Regions from separate parts of the Pseudoalteromonas sp. BSi20311 genome, predicted to be linked through region 1. Evidence: predicted binding sites of a transcription regulator. Region 1 holds the regulator's gene; the other holds the start of a gene.
The links. Region 1 encodes sigma-54, which starts transcription at its own class of promoters, with help from an activator protein. Its sites were predicted from a motif close to GTTGGCACGNNNNTNGNNT; they were not measured.
Positions count from the first base shown of each region.

Region 1 (11,490 bases):
GTATGCCCATGCATCGCGTATTTTGCACCAAGAAACTAACCCCGGTTGTGCAAGAGCGCTATTTCAGCGTCATGGCGATCGCTCTATTTGGGTGAATCCGCCAGCTTATCCACTTGAAACCCAAGAAATGGATGATGTGTTTGGTTTACCGTATCAGCGTATTCCGCACCCAAGTTATGGCGACGATAAAATTCCTGCTTACGATATGATTAAAACGTCGGTAAACATTATGCGTGGTTGTTTTGGCGGCTGTTCGTTCTGTTCTATTACTGAGCATGAAGGGCGAATAATACAAAGCCGCTCACAAGAATCAATTATTGAAGAGATTGAGCAAATTAGAGATAAAGTGCCGGGCTTTACTGGGGTTATTTCTGATTTAGGCGGACCGACCGCAAATATGTACAAACTGCGTTGTACCAGTAAAAAAGCAGAGAGTACCTGTCGCCGCTTGTCGTGTGTGTATCCTGATATTTGTAAGCATATGGATACTGACCATACCCCGACTATCGATTTATATAAAAAGGCGCGTGAGGTTAAAGGGATCAAAAAGATCTTAATTGCTTCGGGCGTACGTTATGACCTTGCTGTACGTGATCCTCGTTACGTTAAAGAGCTAGTAACTCATCATGTTGGTGGATATTTAAAAATAGCCCCAGAACACACAGAAGACGGCCCATTATCAAAAATGATGAAGCCGGGTATGGGCGCCTATGATGAATTTAAAGCGCTATTTGATAAGTACTCTAAAGAAGCAGGTAAAAAGCAGTATTTAATTCCATACTTTATTTCTGCTCACCCAGGGACTAAAGACGAAGACATGGTGAATATGGCTTTGTGGCTGAAATCGAATGACTTTAAGCTTGATCAGGTGCAAAACTTTTACCCATCACCGATGGCTAATGCGACCACCATTTATCATACTGAAATGAACTCGCTGCGTAATATTAAAAATAATACTGAGCAAGTTGCGGTACCAAAAGGCGCGCGCCAGCGTCGTTTGCATAAAGCGATTTTGCGTTACCATGATCCTGCCGGTTGGCCAATGATCCGTGAAGCCCTGCGTAATATGGGCAAAGCTAAACTCATTGGTAAAGGTCCAAATTGTTTAGTGCCAGAAGAAGGCAGAGATGAAAGGCAAACCAAAGGCGGTAAAGGCAATAAGGGCGGTCGTCCTGCGCTTACTCGTCATACTGGCTTTAGTCAGTTTAAAAAAGCCAACACTAAACCTAAGGTAGGCGGTAATCGCCAGCGCGCTAAGTAGCCTTAACTTATGTAAAGTAACTATCGGCTTAAACAAAAACACCGCGTATTGATGCGGTGTTTTTGTTTATAAACGTTTATAAAAAGATTAAATCAATAACCAAGTCGCAGTACCTAAGAAGGCAAATATACCAACAATATCAGTTACTGTGGTTAGTACCACACTGCCTGCCAGTGCTGGATCTATTTTCATTTTTTTAAGCAATAGTGGAATACTAGCACCCGCAATACCTGCTGCAACTAAATTCATAAACATAGCAAACGCTAAAACACCACCGAGTTTGAAATCCCATTGCCAAAGCGCAACGACACCGGCAATTAGGATAGACCAAACCATACCGTTAATCGCGCCGATAGCGAGTTCTTTTAATAATAAAAAACGTTGGTTAGTTTGGTTGATATGGCCCACCGCGATACCGCGAATAACCAAAGTTAAGGTTTGGCTGCCTGCAACCCCACCCATTGACGGGACAATGCCATTGAGCACAGCAAGAATTGGTAATATAGCTAAGGTGTTTTCGAAAAAGCTCGCCACAATTGCAGCCAGCAATGCAGTTAGTAAGTTTACACCTAGCCAAATTGAGCGCTTTTTAGAGCTTTTTAAGACCGGCGCAAAGGTATCTTCTTCATCATCAAGACCCGCTAAGCTTAATAAGCTATGCTCTGCATCTTCACGGATAACATCAACGATATCATCAATAGTAATACGACCAAGCAAATGCGCGTTGTCATCGACAACTGGTGCCGATATCCAGTTATGCCGTTCAAATAGTTGCGCTACTTCGCTTTCATCCATAGAAATAGGAATAGATTCACACTCTTCATCCATTAAATCCTGAACAATTTTTTCAGGGGGATTAGTTAATAAAGTGCTCAGCGATAAGGCGCCTAAAAAACAGTTATGTTTATCTACAACGTATAAGTCATCGGTGCCCTCTGGCAGTTCACCGCGTAAGCGAATATAACGTAGTACAACATCTAGAGTTACATCAGGGCGAATAGTTACGGTATCTATATTCATCAAGGCGCCAGCAGAGCGCTCTTGGTAAGATAGAGCTTGTGTTGCACGCTCTCTATCTTGAATATCCATAGCGCTAACAACGTCTTTATATACGGTGTCTGGTAGGCTACGTAGTACTTCCCCTAAATCATCATGGCCCATGTCTTCTGTTGCAGCAGCAATGTGCTCAGGTGCCATTTGCGCAATAATGCCCAAACGTACGTCTTCAGAGAGCTCTTCAAGTACATCACCCTGTACATCAGGATCAACCAGTTGCCAGAGCATACGACGAATTTTATGGGGAGATGATTCTAAAAGAAGTGCGGTATCACAAGGTGCCGTTTTTGCTAGCATGCGCCTAACTTGAACAAATTGACCACTATTTAGTGACTTAGTCACCTGTTTTAGTTGTTGTAGTGGAATATCTTGTTCTAAAGCTTCAGGCATTGGCGTCCTTAATTAAATTTTATTACACGATGATGGGGTATCGCTTTATCTTACTTTATATCAGTAAACTACCTCAACCACTATTAACCTTAGCTTATAAGCAGGATTACTCTTGCTCATTAAATCGTTGGTCAATGAGCTCACCAATTGCATTAAGTGCAGGCTCTGCGTCAGGGCCTTCACATACTACCTTAACTTCTTTGCCTTGACTGCTTTCGAGTAACATAAGTGCTAATACACTGTCGCCAGCGGCTTGTTTATCGTCTTGAAATAACGTGATTGAGGCATCAAATTGCACAGAAAGCTGTGCCAGCACCGTAGCTGCTCTGGCATGCAGGCCTAACTTGTTTTTTATTAAAAATGTGTTTTCTAACCGCATTACTATTCTCTTTGATGTTATTCTTGTTCTCTGTGACGAATTTTTACATTAGGATGACTCATTGCAAAACTTTCACCTATAGTTTGCGCTAAGTAAACAGAACGGTGTTGTCCACCAGTACAACCTATGGCTATGGTCAAATAGCTGCGGTTATTTCTTTCTAAATGCGGCAACCATGTTTGTACAAAGGTTTGAATTTGCCATGTAAATTTTTGTACTATGCTGTGGCTGGCTAGGTAGTCTTTTACCGGTTGATCTAGCCCTGTGAGTGGCTTAAGTTCAGGCTCCCAATGCGGGTTTGGTAAAAATCGGGCATCGAATACGTAATCTGCTTCTTTGGGTATACCGTGCTTAAAACCAAATGACTCAAAGGTAATGATCAGTTGTTTGTCTTTTTTACCGAGTATTTTTTCACGGATAGACTCAGCCAGCTGATGCACACTTAAATCAGTGGTATCAATCATATGATCAGCATGATTGATCAAAACATCCAGTAGTTGTTTTTCTTTTTTTATTGCTAAATCAAGCGGCAGTGAGTCAATCGAAAGAGGGTGAAGACGCCTAGTTTCCGAAAAGCGTTTAATTAATGTTTGATCGTCACTGTCTAAATAAAACACCGTTGGTTTAGTGAAACCAGGTAAATATTCAATGATTTCATTAAACTGTTGCTGCTCTTTAGGTAAGTTACGCACATCAACACTTACGGCAATTTTGTTGTAGCTGTCGGAAACACTACGAACAAGAGATGGTAATAAATTTAAAGGAATATTATCTACACAATAATAACCTAAATCCTCAACAACCCGTAACGCAACAGATTTACCAGAACCTGAGCGACCACTTATAATTATTAATTCCATTTATCACCCTTTATTGTTACTACGGTTGACTGACAATGACTTGGTACAGCTCATTGTCGGATTTTGCCGCCCGTAATTGCTTACAAAATTCTTTTTCGTTGAGCTTATCTGCAATGGTAGCTAAGGTCTTTAAATGCTGTTGATTGTCACCGTCTGGGACAATTAAGGCAACAAAAATGTCGACCGGTCGGTTATCTATCGCATCAAAATTAATAGCCGTTTCGCTCACCAGTATAAGTGCAAGAGGCTCTTGTGCACCACTCATACGACCATGTGGAATTGCAATTCCTCGGCCTATACCTGTACTCCCTAGCTTTTCTCTAGCGGTTAACGCGTTGAGAATATCTTGTTGGGTTAAATAGGGCAGTTTATTGTGAGCCAATTCACTGATAAATTCTAAAATTCTTTTTTTACTATTAAAAAGGACCGCAGCTTTACTGCAGTCCTGACAGATAAGTGAGCTTAGTTTCATAGTGTTAGTGTCGAGCAAGTTTCTCTTTGTGTTTAATTACTTGACGATCTAGCTTGTCAATCAGCGAGTCTATAGCGGCATACATATCTTGATGTTCAGTAGAGGCAAAAATTTCAGCGCCACTAACATGAACGGTTGCTTCAGCTTTTTGGTTTAGTTTTTCTACATCGAGAATAACATGCACATTCGTTATGTGATCAGTGTGCCTCTGCAGCTTTGCAAATTTACTATTTACGTAGTCTCTAAGCGAGTCAGTAATATCTACATGGCGACCAGTTAAGTTCAGTTGCATAAACATTTTCCTCTTTGTTGTACGCCTTAAATCAAACTTTTTCGTTGATTCGACGGGGGAATAGCTAGAGATTCGCGATATTTTGCAATAGTTCTCCTTGCTACTTTAATTCCTTGCTCTGCCAATATATCTGCAATTTTACTATCACTCAATGGTTTAGCTGAGTTTTCTGCTGCGATTAATTTTTTAATTAATGCGCGAATTGCTGTTGATGAACATTCGCCACCGTTTTCAGTGCTTACATGGCTTGAAAAGAAATATTTAAGCTCAAAAATACCCCGTGGTGTGTGCATGTATTTTTGCGTAGTAACACGTGAAATAGTCGATTCGTGCATTTCTACCATTTCTGCCACATCATTAAGCACCATAGGCTTCATTGCCTCAGGACCATGTTCAAAAAAGGCCTGTTGCTGTTGCACAATACAGTTAGTTACTTTAAGTAGCGTGTCGTTTCTACTTTCTAGACTTTTTATAAACCATTTTGCTTCTTGCAAGTGTGAGCGAATAAACTGGCTATCACCACTTGATTTAACAGTACGTGACATAGCCGCATATTGGCTGTTTACCCTAATTTTAGGCATGCTATCAGGGTTTAGTTCAACCACCCAACGCCCTTTAATTTTTTTAACCGACACATCAGGAATAACATACTCTGACTCTTCTCTGACAATAGTGTCCGCCGGTTTTGGGCTAAGGGTATGAATTAACGTCATGATCTCTTTAAGCTCATCTTCTTTGAGCTTAGTTTTTTTCATTAACGTGCGATAATCACGTGCAGCCAGCAAATCAATATGATCGGTTAAAATCATTTTTGTTTCGTTTAAAAAAGGCGTGTCTTTATCAAACTGATTAAGTTGAATACACAAGCACTCTTGTAAACTACGCGCGGCTATTCCTACCGGATCAAATAATTGAATACGCTTTAATACCGCTTCTATTTCATCAAGTTCAACTTCATCTTCGTCGTCGTTTTCTTGATTAAAGCTTTCTAAAATTTCTTCACAGCTAAGGGTTAAAATACCTGAGTCGTCCACGGCTTCTACTATTGCAATCGCAATGGCTTCATCTGTAGGACTAAATGGCGTCAGTTGCAATTGCCACATTAAATATTCATGCAGCGTTTCAGTTGAAGAGCCTTGATAAATTGATTCATCTTCAGGCATCGGTCCCGATGAAGAGGCAGGTGCTGCGCTCATGTATTCATCCCATGTAACATCCATTGCCATATCATCGCTAATGGTGTCTTTGCTCATGGCTTCGCCGCTGTCTTGCTCATACTCGCTAGGTTTTTCGTCAGCTGAAGTACTTAGCGTTGATTCATCGTTATCGGCTTTTTGTTCGTTTTTACCCGCAGCATCTTCGCTGTAATCTTGTTCTTCAACTTCAAGCAAGGGATTGCTATCGAGCGCTTCTTGAATTTCTTGCTGGAGATCCAATGTACTGAGCTGCAATAAGCGAATTGCTTGTTGCAACTGTGGAGTCATTGTAAGTTGCTGGCCCATGCGCAGCTGTAATGATTGCCTCATTTATCTCTAACAATCCTTTTAAATTACGGTCTGTTGACCTTTACGGATTAAAATTTGTTCAAACTAGGGGCGGTTTAATCGCGGCGCGAGGTTTGTAACCTAGTGGGCTAAGTCAAAACCGAGCAACAAAAAGTAAATCGTCCCTAGGCAGAACCCGAAGGGCAGCGCCTGTTTGGCATTGATGCTGCGTTATCGCCTATTTATGGGGAATACCACATCACATAGGCTCTGCCTTGCCTAAATACCAAACAGACTGCTGCAAATTCAACCTTGAAAGGTCAACAGACCTAAGTATAATTAATCTTAGCAGATGCTTAGTGGAATAACACAAATATTAGAGCTTGAACTGCTCGCCCAAATAAACATCGCGTACTGTTTTATCGTTTAATACGTAATCTGGAGTGCCTGATGCAATTAACTCCCCATGAGAAACTATGTAGGCTTTTTCACAAACATCAAGTGTTTCGCGTACGTTGTGATCTGTGATCAATACGCCAATCCCTCGATTTTTAAGATGCTCTATGATCTTTTTAATATCTAATACAGAGATAGGATCAACCCCTGCAAAGGGTTCGTCCAATAGTATAAATTTAGGATTTGCTGCTAATGCCCGGGCAATTTCAACACGGCGGCGTTCACCGCCTGACAGAGCCATACCTTGGCTGTCACGAATATGCTGAATGCTAAATTCATCAAGTAAATTATTTAAGGTATCTTCACGCTGTTGTTTATTAAGCTCTTTACGTGTTTCTAAAATAGCCATTAAGTTTTGGTAAACCGTCAGCTTTCTAAAAATCGATGATTCTTGTGGTAAGTAACCAATCCCTAAGCGAGCTCGGCTATGCATAGGTAATAAAGTGATATCTTGATCATCTATTGATATTTTACCTTTATCGCTCGGTACAAGGCCTACAATCATGTAAAAGGTCGTGGTTTTACCTGCGCCATTGGGGCCAAGTAAACCGACAATACTGCCAGCTTCGACTTCTAGGCCAACATTTTTCACCACTTCACGGCCTTTATAGCTTTTTGCTAATAGCTCTGCTTTTAATGTGCTCATGGTTGGCCTTTATCGTCTTCTTTTTTGTTTTCAACAGGCACCAAAATGGTGTGTACACGATCGGTTGAATTTTCATCTTTTTCTGCGCTAATCAACTGCTGCTCTATATCGTAGGTGATACTTTTAGCGGTAATTTTTTGACCTGCTTGAGCGATACTGGCATCACCGATTAAGGTTAAAAAACGTTGCGATACATCATAGCGAACTTCATTGGCACTGGCGCTCATGATGGTGCCATCAGCTTGTGTTTCTTCAAAGTAAGCAGGGCTACCTGTGGCAATTAAAAGTTGCTTATTCTCGCCTAAGTCATCACGTTTATGTACTTCTAAACGATCGGCGGTAATGCGGCGATTACCATGAATAATTTCAACATTTTTCTCAAAAATGCCCACGTTTTCTTTTAATTGACCTTCCTGTCTGTCAGCACTAATTGAAATTTGATTAGCCGCAGGGGCTTCAACGGTTTCCTCTGCATGGCTATGAAATGCAATCAGTAGTGAAGGAACAATTAAAATTTTAAATAGGTTATTGGTCATAATATAGGGTTCGCGTATGGTTAATAAGTTTAATCACTTCGGTTTTTAAATCGGCTTCAAGGCCTTTACCGATGATTTTTAAATTAGGTCCTGTAATAACGACTGGCTGCTGTGACTGCATAGTCAGTAGTTTTATATCTACATTGATGCTATCGGCTGTGATCGTATCGATCATGGCGTTATCGACTAAATTTAGCGCTTTCACATTACCCTCTAACACCAGTTGCCGATCGTCGTAGAGGGTGGCTTCATCAGCGTTAATACGCCATGTTTGCTGTTCGTTATATAACGTAAATATAGGTTTTTCAAAAAAGGTAAAACCGAGTTGTTGATATAACTCCATTTTTACCGCAGTCACTTTATGGCTTACTTTACCTTGATCATTATAAGCGGTTTGTTTTAGCTCAATCGCGGTATAATCGGGTTTAGCAATAACTTGAGTTTGTTCATCCGCAACAATATCTACTTGAGTAAAGTAAGGATACCAAAGCCAAACCATACAGCTTATGAATAAAACGCTCAGTATAATGCGCGCTACATTCATGAACTGGTTCCTTGGCTGGTAAGTGGCTTATTGTTTTCAAGCATTAGTAAGTCTGTTAGTTCTCTCACTGCGCCAAAGCCGCCAGGCAGCTGAGTAACATAATGCGATAAGCGTTTAATCAGCGGGTGGGCGTCGTTCACGGCTACTGCAAACCCGACTTTTTCCATTACCGGCATATCAGGGCCATCGTCGCCTATGTAGGCAATTTGCTCATCGCTAAGCGCTAATTTTTGTTTTAATTCTTGATAGGCGATGAGTTTGTCTTCTTGGCCTTGGTATATATGTTGTACGGTTAAGCTACTCATACGTTGTTGAACTATTTGTGAGTGACGACCTGTGATCACGGCAACTTCAAAACCACTATTAATAAGGGCTTTAATGCCAAATCCGTCTTTGGTATTAAATGCTTTGAGCTCTTCACCTTGGTTGCCAAGATAAATACGCCCATCAGAAAACACACCATCAATGTCGCAAATTAATAATTTTATTTTTTTGGCGCGCGCTTTTGCATCATCACTTAACGGTTGGTAAAGATCTTCAAACTGCATTTATAGCACTCCCGCTTTTAGTAAGTCTTGCATATTTAGTGCGCCAATGGGCTGATTATGCTCATTAATCACAATTAAACCATTAATACGTTTTTGTTCCATAATGTTCAGTGCTTCAGCCGCGAGCATGTCTTGTGTGGCTGTTGTGCATGATTTAGTCATCACAACATTAATTTCTGTGCTGTGTATATCAACACGTTGCTCTAAAATACGACGTAAATCACCATCGGTAAACAAACCAGATAATTGTTGGTTACCATCTATAATAGCGGTCATGCCAAGCCCTTTGGCTGACATTTCAATTAGGGCGTCTTTAATGGTTTGCGTTTCATTAATAATAGGCGTGTGAATACCGCTGTGCATTACATCTTTTAAGGTTAGCAGTAAGCGTTTGCCTAAACTGCCACCTGGATGCGACAGAGCAAAATCATCTGCGGTAAAGCCACGGGCTTCCAATAATGCGACTGCCATTGCATCACCCATAGCGAGTGTTGCCGTGGTACTTGCCGTTGGCGCTAGGCCTAATGAGCAGGCTTCTTGTTCAACTTTAATACACACATGCACATTTGCCAATGTTGCCATAGTTGACGTTTCGTTACCTGTCATAGCAATCATTTTAGCGCCAATGCGTTTTAATACCGGAATAATATTAAGCACTTCACTGGTTTCGCCAGAGTTAGAAATAAGCATAACTACATCACTGGCGGTGATCATACCTAAATCACCATGACTCGCTTCACCAGGGTGAACAAAAAATGCGGGGCTACCAGTACTCGCTAAAGTGGCTGCTATTTTATTACCGATATGGCCCGATTTACCCATGCCAATAACAATTATACGGCCTGAGCAGTCATACATTAATTGACACGCTTGGTTAAAGCTTTCATTAACGTATTGTGCGATATCGTTGAGTGCTTGGCGTTCTATATCAAGGACGCGTAAGCCTTGTTGAATAAAATTTAGCGTTGCCATGGATCACCCTACTTGACTAAAAATATAACCTTGGTAAATCATAAATGCGACGATGAGCAAGCCACCTTCTAGTCTATTGATACGTCTTTGACCTCTAAAGTTCAATGACATAGCAATAAGTGCCAAGGTTGCACCTATCATAATGATAACATCACGGTTAGCTACTGATGCGTCAATAACTGATGGGTTAATTAATCCTGCCAGCGGTAACACCGCGAGAATATTAAAAATATTTGAGCCAACAATGTTACCCAGTGCTAGGTCATCTTCATTTTTAAGAACACCCGCAATAGAGGCTGCAAGTTCAGGTAAGCTGGTACCTATGGCTATTATGGTTAAACCAATTACTAAGTCACTTAGGCCAAAGTATTTAGCAATATCGACGGCTGAGCCAACTAAAAAGTGTGAACTAACCGGCAGTAAAATCATACCCACTACCAGCCAAAAAACGGCTTTTTTGGTTGGTACGTTGTCAGGTACTTCATCACAGGCTTCGCTAACAAAGGGGTCGTCTTGGTTTTTTGCTCGCAGTGAGACAAAAATAAGCCCACCAATAAAAACAACAAAACCAAACAGTAAGGCTGCGCCTTCAAAAAACGAAAAGTAGTTATCTGAAAAAATATACCAAGTGGCGATAGACACCAGTAATACCAATGGAATTTCACGCCTTAGTGTACTTGAAGAAACTGAAAGTGGTCTTAAAAGCGCTGTAATACCTAATACTAATAGTATGTTAGTTATATTTGAACCTACCGCATTACCAACCGCCGTATCGGTTTTATTAGCCAAAGCAGCTGAAGCGGATACCATCATTTCAGGCGCCGATGAGCCCATAGCTACCACGGTTAAACCTACTATTAATGTTGGTACGCCAAAGTTTTTAGCCAGTGCAGCTGCACCATAAACAAACCTGTCTGCACTCCATACGAGAGCTGCAAAACCGAGAATTAAAATGACAAACGAGGTAACCATTGTGATAAGCCAGCTAGTGTAAATTCAGATAGCGCGAATAGTAACAAAAGCCACCATAAAAGTATAAGTAAAAGAGTAAGCTGTAATACATTAGACGGTTATTAAAATAATTTTTTACTAAGTTGATTTGGTTGTTTAAGCGTCGGTTAAGTCAATTTATCGCAGTCTTATAACTGTTTTGGCGGCGCTATTACAAAATCTTACGAATTGTTTTTTCCATCTTGACCAAAAAACCCTTAAAATAGAAATATGAGAGAATATTGTTATGGAGAGCGACTTGTCGCAATCAATAGTAGAAGTAAAGGATGTTACCTTTTCTAGAGGCGATAGGGTCATATATAAAAATATGAGCTTTGATGTCCCAGAGGGTAAAATTACTGCCATTATGGGGCCAAGCGGAATTGGCAAAACCACGATGCTGCGCTTAATTGGTGGCCAGCTCAAACCTGACTCCGGTGATATTTTATTTAAAAAAGACAGCATAGTCGCCATGTCGCGTAAAGAACTCTACGCGGCACGTAAACGCATGAGCATGTTATTTCAAAGCGGTGCTTTATTTACCGATATGTCGGTGTTTGACAATATCGCATTTCCTATCCGCGAGCACACACAACTCAGTGAA
Region 1 is NZ_BADU01000188.1:37,536-49,025, forward strand. It holds gene P20311_RS17965 (YgiQ family radical SAM protein) at 1-1,261, shown strand, start outside; gene mgtE (magnesium transporter) at 1,349-2,707, opposite strand; gene P20311_RS17975 (HPr family phosphocarrier protein) at 2,814-3,086, opposite strand; gene rapZ (RNase adapter RapZ) at 3,104-3,946, opposite strand; gene ptsN (PTS IIA-like nitrogen regulatory protein PtsN) at 3,966-4,418, opposite strand; gene hpf (ribosome hibernation promoting factor) at 4,423-4,710, opposite strand; gene P20311_RS17995 (RNA polymerase factor sigma-54) at 4,737-6,236, opposite strand; gene lptB (LPS export ABC transporter ATP-binding protein) at 6,571-7,296, opposite strand; gene lptA (lipopolysaccharide transport periplasmic protein LptA) at 7,293-7,832, opposite strand; gene lptC (LPS export ABC transporter periplasmic protein LptC) at 7,822-8,376, opposite strand; gene kdsC (3-deoxy-manno-octulosonate-8-phosphatase KdsC) at 8,373-8,924, opposite strand; gene P20311_RS18020 (KpsF/GutQ family sugar-phosphate isomerase) at 8,925-9,896, opposite strand; gene P20311_RS18025 (calcium/sodium antiporter) at 9,900-10,868, opposite strand; gene P20311_RS18030 (ATP-binding cassette domain-containing protein) at 11,134-11,490, shown strand, end outside.

Region 2 (7,030 bases), on a different contig from region 1:
AACCTGTAGCAAGAACAGAACCGGCAAGTTCAACCGTTTTAGATACGCGTAAACGTTTGCTGTTTAACTGTGCGCCTTGACCGCGAGAAGCAGTGAAAAGCTCACCACGAATTGGATCGTAAATTACTGCTTGGTCTAAACGACCTTTAACTTTAAGTGCAATAGATACTGCGAAATGAGGGATACCCTTGATGAAGTTAGTTGTGCCATCAAGTGGGTCAACAATCCATTGGTAATCAGCATCCTTACCTTTGTGTTCGCCTAACTCTTCACCAACAATGCAGTGATCAGGGTAAGAACGTAAAATAGTGTCACGAATTACGGCTTCGGCTTCTTTATCAATGTTAGTAACTAAATCGTTGGTGCCTTTTTGTTGCACTTCAACTTTTGATAAGTCTTCACTTGCACGAAGAATAAGTTTGCCTGCGTTACGCGCAGCGCGAACCGCAATGTTTAACATTGGATGCATGGTATTACCTTTGGGTTGTAAAAGAACGTTTATATATTTAAGCCGGCGTATTTTAGCGGTTTTTGCCATAAAGTAAACCATAAAGCCTAAATACTTGTGAGTGTTTTTTGTACAGCCATGATCTTTCACTACATTTTTTTGAAATAAAAACAGGCAATAAATTTATGAATGAGCGCTTTACCTAAAGTTAGCTTGAGGTTTTATGATGTTCTATATTCAATTAACAGGAAGAAAATTATGAAATTAGAACACGTAAATTTAGTTGTCAGTGATATAAACGCCATGCTTAAGTTTTACCAAGCAGCGTTTCCCTATTGGTCAATTAGAAGTGAGGGAGAAGGAACCTGGTATGGTAAAGCAAGACGCTGGATACACTTTGGTAATAACGAGCAATATATTGCTATTAGCGATCATGGAGAAGGTGAAAACCGTGACTTATCAGGGCATCAAATTGGTTTGGCACATTTTGCTTATGTCACTAATAACTTAAATGCAGTAATAACGCGCTTAAAGCGTGCGGGCTTTGCAATAAGTAAGCAAGGCGCTGAAAATCCATTTAGGAAGAATATATATTTTATTGACCCCGCAGGGTTTGAGGTTGAGTTTGTAGAGTACATGAGTGATATACCCAGTGAGCGTAATAACGATTTATAATATGGATGAAGCCAACTATTTTGGCTTCATCAAATGTTTAGCATATTTAATAATGTTTACCATTCATGCCAAGTTGAGTTTTTAAATCATTTGCAAAGCTAATAAATTTTTCTTTAATAGTGCGTTTAACTTTAACTTCCACAGAGCCTAAAACAGTTTTTCCTTCAATGTGAATTGTTGGCCCTTGGCGTTTATTGAGTGACACGGTTTTATTTTCAAAACTGCCTAAAATACAAAACATTTTAGAAACTACATTAACGTGCTCTGGTACATATATTTCTTCGCTACCAAAGTAACAATTAACGTGAATAGTGACATGTTGGTGGGTAAAAATAGCATCCGTAAAATCAAGATTGATAGATCCCATGTAGTTTTCTATATAAATGTTTTGAGGCACTACCCATTGGCCGCTTCGTTCACTTGAGCCAAGAATGCTTCTTAATGTAAGTGGTTCTTCACTCCCCTCATGCTGCGCGCTATAATTAGGTGCAAACTGAGAGTGCTTTTGCGCCTTATATTGCTGGTCAGTATTTAAGGTTAAATCTTCAACGAGATCCATAAGTGCTTTATTGTCACTCGCTGCCATGGCGTCGTCTAAGCGCCTTTCAAATGCTTCTACAGAAATAACACCATGGCTGTAGTTATAAATGAGCTGATCAATCACTTGCTCACGAACTTGCTCAATAGGGCGGTCTTCAATTTTAACAGACATTTAAATTATCCTTTTATGATTGCTGGTTATTTCAAAGCAAGCCTTATACCAAATATTAAATTGTTTAAATTCAGTGATTTATGATTTTGGGTTTTTGATTCTTTATTATATTAACGACATATTAACCAAATATACAATTATTTAGTAAGTTTCGCTATTCGAGAAACTTTTACGCAATAGTCTGTAAATGTTTACTTAGTAGGTTTAAGCCAATATCTACTATTTTAAATTAACCTATTGAAATTAAAGGTTAAAAAATGTTGGCCCGATGCTCGCATTAGCTTAAGTGTCTAAAGGGTCTGTTGACCTTTCAGGATTAAAACTTGTTCAATCTAGGGGCGATTTAATCGCGGCGCGAGATTTGTAACCTAGTGGACTAAGTAAAAATTGAGTAACAAAGAGTTAATCGCCCCTAGGTAGAACCCTTCGGGCAGCGCATGTTTGGCATTTATGCTGCGTTATCGTCTATTCATGGGGAATAACCACACTACATAGACTCTGCCTGGCCTAAAAACCAAACATACAGCTGCAAATTTAACCTCGAAAGATAAACAGACCCTAACTAAAAGGAGAACGATTATGAAAACATTTAATAAGTCTATGATTGCAGCCCTAGTATTAGGAACAACCGCAATGGGCGCTCAGGCAAGCAGCTGGGAAAACGAAAGCAAAGATGCTTGGATTGATGGCAAAGCAGAAACCGTACTGCTGATGAACACTAACCTGAATAACTTTGACATCAACACGGACGTAAAGAATGGCAAAGTAATGCTAACAGGTAAAGTTAATAGCGAAGTAGATAAAGAGCTTGCTGAAGAGCTTGTGCTAAGCCTAGATGGTGTAACTGAGGTTGAAAATGATCTAACTGTTATTGAGCTCAAGGATGCAAAAGATTTAACAACAGTTGATCAGATGAATGCTAAACACCACGATTCTACTATGATGGATAGCGACACTGAAAGTGATTTAACCGATGCGAAAATTACCACCGTAATTACCACTCGCTACTTATTTGATTCAGAAGTCGGTGGTACAGACATTGATGTTGATACTGATAACGGTGTAGTTACCCTAAGGGGGACTGTGGAATCGGATGCTGAAAAAAAACTAGCAATGGAAATTGCTAACAACGCTGAAGATGTTCGCAAAGTAGTTGATGAATTAACTGTCATTGCAGAATAATACACTATACTAAAAGCCTAGCTCTGCTGGGCTTTTTGCTTTGTTAACGTTATAAGGGTTAAATTATGGATATCATCAGAATTATTTTTTCTATTTTATTACCACCACTGGGTGTATTTTTACAGGTGGGGATAGGGATGCACTTTTGGTTAAATATTTTACTAACCTTGCTCGGCTATTTCCCAGGATTAATTCATGCGATTTATATTATTGCCAAGAAGTAATGCAGTAGCTTGACTGGACATTTAACACTGAGTTGCTAAGTGCCAACAAAGGTATGTGTATTAGCCACTCAGACTGTAATTTAATAAATGGATTCGTTTTAAAAGTCATCACCATTAAAATCTCAAAGCCTACTATTTGAGCAGTTAGCCCCTTGATTGTTAAAATAAAGCTTTTTGCTAGTGACAAGCCCCTAAAAACTTTTTATACTGCAACCCGCTTTAGTCGCTCTGTGGCTAAACGCTTCAAAAATTAACTGCTTACAGTTATACAAAGTTGGCCCCTTAGCTCAGTTGGTTAGAGCACACGACTCATAATCGTTAGGTCCCCAGTTCGAGTCTGGGAGGGGCCACCACTTTTACAAGCTTTCCAAGTAAATAGAAACTCATCTTCCTCGTTTATAAAATTCGTTTTTATTATTTCTATCGTATTTTTACCAGTGCACTGATTTTTGTATTAATTCTATTGAATACATTGCAATAAACACAGTTGGATCTACTATTAAAGTGTTATGGGGTTTTATTATAAAAATCTTTACTTTATGACCTTTAATGTCGCTACTGTTAATAGTGTGCAGTATATAAAATTTCGCTTAGTTACTCCTTAGGTGCTCTATGTTATTAAAACGAAAAGTTTACCTCAGTCTTATTCTGGCTGTTGTTGCTCCTTTAGCAATATCTACTCTAATATTTTCCAATAGTATTCGCTCAAATACAGAAGAAAAGCTAGCTAAAGTAGATTTACCTACAGCGCTTAGTGAAGTGAAAAGCCAAATTGAATTAGAGCTTTCTACACCTATTATTGTTGGTAAAGAAATAGCGCAAAACTTATTTGTGCAGCAATGGATGAATAATAATGAAGATGCGCAAAGTCGCGGTAAATTTATTGATTACCTCAAACATATAAAAAATAAAAACCAAGCCAGTAACGCATATATTATTTCTAAAAATTCCCGTAACTATTACACCGATGAAGGTATTTCTAGGCAAATAGACAGCAGCGATACTTGGTTTGATACTTTTTTAGCATCGGATAGGCCATTTGAAGTCGCGCTCGACATAGATAAAGGCAGCTCTGAGGTGATGGTATTTATTAATTATGCCATTGAGCTTGATGGGCAACGACAAGGAATTGCCGGAATAGGCCGTTCGCTCGATTCTATGGTGGAGCTCATAAGCGAATATAGAATTGGCGAGGGCGGCATTGTTTATTTGGCCTCTGGTACTGGCGAGATTATGTTGCATGGTGATAAAACTAAAATAGGGCAATCTGTTAACTTAGCGCCAATTAAAAATGGGGCAATTCAAAGTAAAGTAATTGATGGCGATGACTATGTTGTCTCAAGTACACCAGTAAACTCTTTAGGTTGGCACCTAGTCGCTGAGATTCCCCAAGAGCAATTATATGGCCCAATTAATAGCGCTATTAATACTAATATCATTTTTGGTGTAATTATTGCGCTTGTAGGTTTAGCGTTAGCACGTGTGTTGGTCGGGCAAATATTTAGACCCATTGAAAACATTACTGCAGCAGTGAATGCATTAACGGAAAAAGATGGCGATTTAACAGCACGACTCCCTACCGACGATAATAATGAAATTTCTGATTTAGCGATTAAATTTAACCTGTTTTTAGAGCAGTTACATTATATGTTTAAACAGGTTTCTGAGTCGGCTACCCATGTTAAAGATATTTCGCATGACGTGCTTGAGCAAGTGCAAGGCGCGGCAAATTTAGCTGAAGTGCAGTCATCGAGTACGCAAACGGTGGCGGCTGCGGTTAATGAGATGGAAGTTACGGTTCAGGATATTTCTGGCAGTGCTAGTAATGCGGCAGATATTGCGACTAAAACTGAAGAAACGACGCATAAAGGCGTTGGTTTTGTGCAAAGCACAATTAAACAAATGGAACAGTTGGAAGCATCGATGGCCAATTCTGTAGCCTCAGTGTTAGAGCTCTCGACAGAGATTAAATCAATTTCTCATGTATTGGATGTTATTAAAGGGATTTCTGAGCAAACTAACTTATTGGCGTTAAATGCGGCAATTGAAGCGGCAAGAGCTGGCGAGCAAGGGCGTGGCTTTGCAGTAGTTGCTGATGAAGTGAGAACGCTTGCACAGCGTACTGCGGAGTCGACAGAGCAAATTAATGAGATGATTGCTTCGTTAAATGCTAAAGCTTCAAGCACGGTAACTGCGATTGAATTGGGCAGCAAAAACACCTTAGAAAATGCCGAGCGATTAAAAGAAACAGGCCATACATTAAATGGTATTTCACAGGAAATTGTACTGTTAAGCGAGTTAAATAACTCAGTGGCTACCGCAACGCGAGAGCAAACGTTAGCAACCTCAGAAATTAGCCAAAACATTGTGATGATTTCTGACTCAGCAGAGCAAACCAAAGAAAATATGAAGAAGTCAGAGCAGCTTTGTAATGGTTTAAATAAAGAGTCGAATATTTTAAGGGATTTACTAGGCAAGTTTACGCTTTAAACACGACTTCATAAAAAATCAGCCGAGCAGGGATAGCATCATAGTTATAGAGCACTGGTACTATAACTATGATGTTTTAATGGCGGTTAGTTTTTACGATAAATCTCGTGATTCATTTCGTAAATATTAACGCTTAAACTATCAGAGGCTCTGCAATATGTTTGCAGGCACGCTAGTAACTGCTCACTTAGTTTTTGCTTTTGCTCAATAGAACGCCCAGCCATAATATGTACTGCAATATGTATAAACCCTTCTTTACCTACACCTAATTGGTAATGTTGATACGCAATAGCACGAGTTTTTATTGTTTCTAAATCAAATAAGCCACTTTCAAATGTTGTTGTGTGGATTTTTTCCACTAGAACCTGAGGTAATAAAGGCAGATCTTCTGAGTGTTCAATAATAATGTGTGGCATTTAGCGTATCCTCTTTAGATTGGTTTGTTTAATTATACCAAACGGGTTTGCACACGCTAACCCTATGGAGTTTAATTTTTAAAAATTTGGCTTAGCATAGTTCAGGCTGTTGCTTTTAGGGCAAATATTGGTGATTAATACGCTTTATATCAATTTGTGGTGACTTATACGAAGAGTACACCAGCCAGTTTGCACTTGTAATATAAGTTAGGCCTGAGGTGCGGCTAAATGCGCGTTCAGGAAGTCTTATTACATCATGATGACTTTTGGTTGAAAAGTCGTAATAACTTAATCGGTAGTCGCCTTGTTTTACATTAAAATAGTAAATACGCGATTGCGCTAAGGTATCGCCTTCAAAAAAGTACCACGAATTATGATTAGATAAATTAATTTCGCTAACTAGTGGTTGCTCAGTTTGGCTATCAGGGTCTTTGATCCATAACTGATTAGTTGCTTGGTTGGCAAAAATTAAAGCGCCTTGCTGGTTTTCATAAGCGTATAATGTCGGTGAATCTATGGCCTGTTCGAGTTTATTACCATTTAAATCGAAGCGATACACGTGCTGATCATCAGAGACTAATACGCTTTTACTGTCTGCAGCCCAGCTCGGTTTGCCATGATCGCTAAAGCCTGTAGGTAATAATTGACTGGTTTGTTTATTAAAGTCATACAGGTATAACGCATGACCACTAGGGTGAGAGGCAACAAAAGCAATATAATCACCATCAGGCGACCATACTGGGTGGTAAATATTGGCATTGAGATTAGTGAGCTGCTTTCGAGACGTACCGTCTTTATTTGCGGTCCACAATTCCATTGAGCCCGACTCATTAGAGACAAACGCAAGTTTGTTTCTGGCTTTATTGTAATCAGGAAAGCGGGT
Region 2 is NZ_BADU01000156.1:23,755-30,784, forward strand. It holds gene suhB (inositol-1-monophosphatase) at 1-469, opposite strand, end outside; gene P20311_RS16035 (VOC family protein) at 707-1,123, shown strand; gene P20311_RS16040 (LiaF domain-containing protein) at 1,170-1,835, opposite strand; gene P20311_RS16045 (BON domain-containing protein) at 2,415-3,017, shown strand; gene P20311_RS18785 (YqaE/Pmp3 family membrane protein) at 3,083-3,241, shown strand; tRNA gene P20311_RS16055 (tRNA-Ile) at 3,518-3,594, shown strand; gene P20311_RS16060 (methyl-accepting chemotaxis protein) at 3,854-5,731, shown strand; gene P20311_RS16065 (5-carboxymethyl-2-hydroxymuconate Delta-isomerase) at 5,818-6,147, opposite strand; gene P20311_RS16070 (winged helix-turn-helix domain-containing protein) at 6,263-7,030, opposite strand, start outside.
Region 2: a site for sigma-54 is predicted at 1,870-1,888, ahead of P20311_RS16040 (LiaF domain-containing protein). Genes of this name have one in related genera too.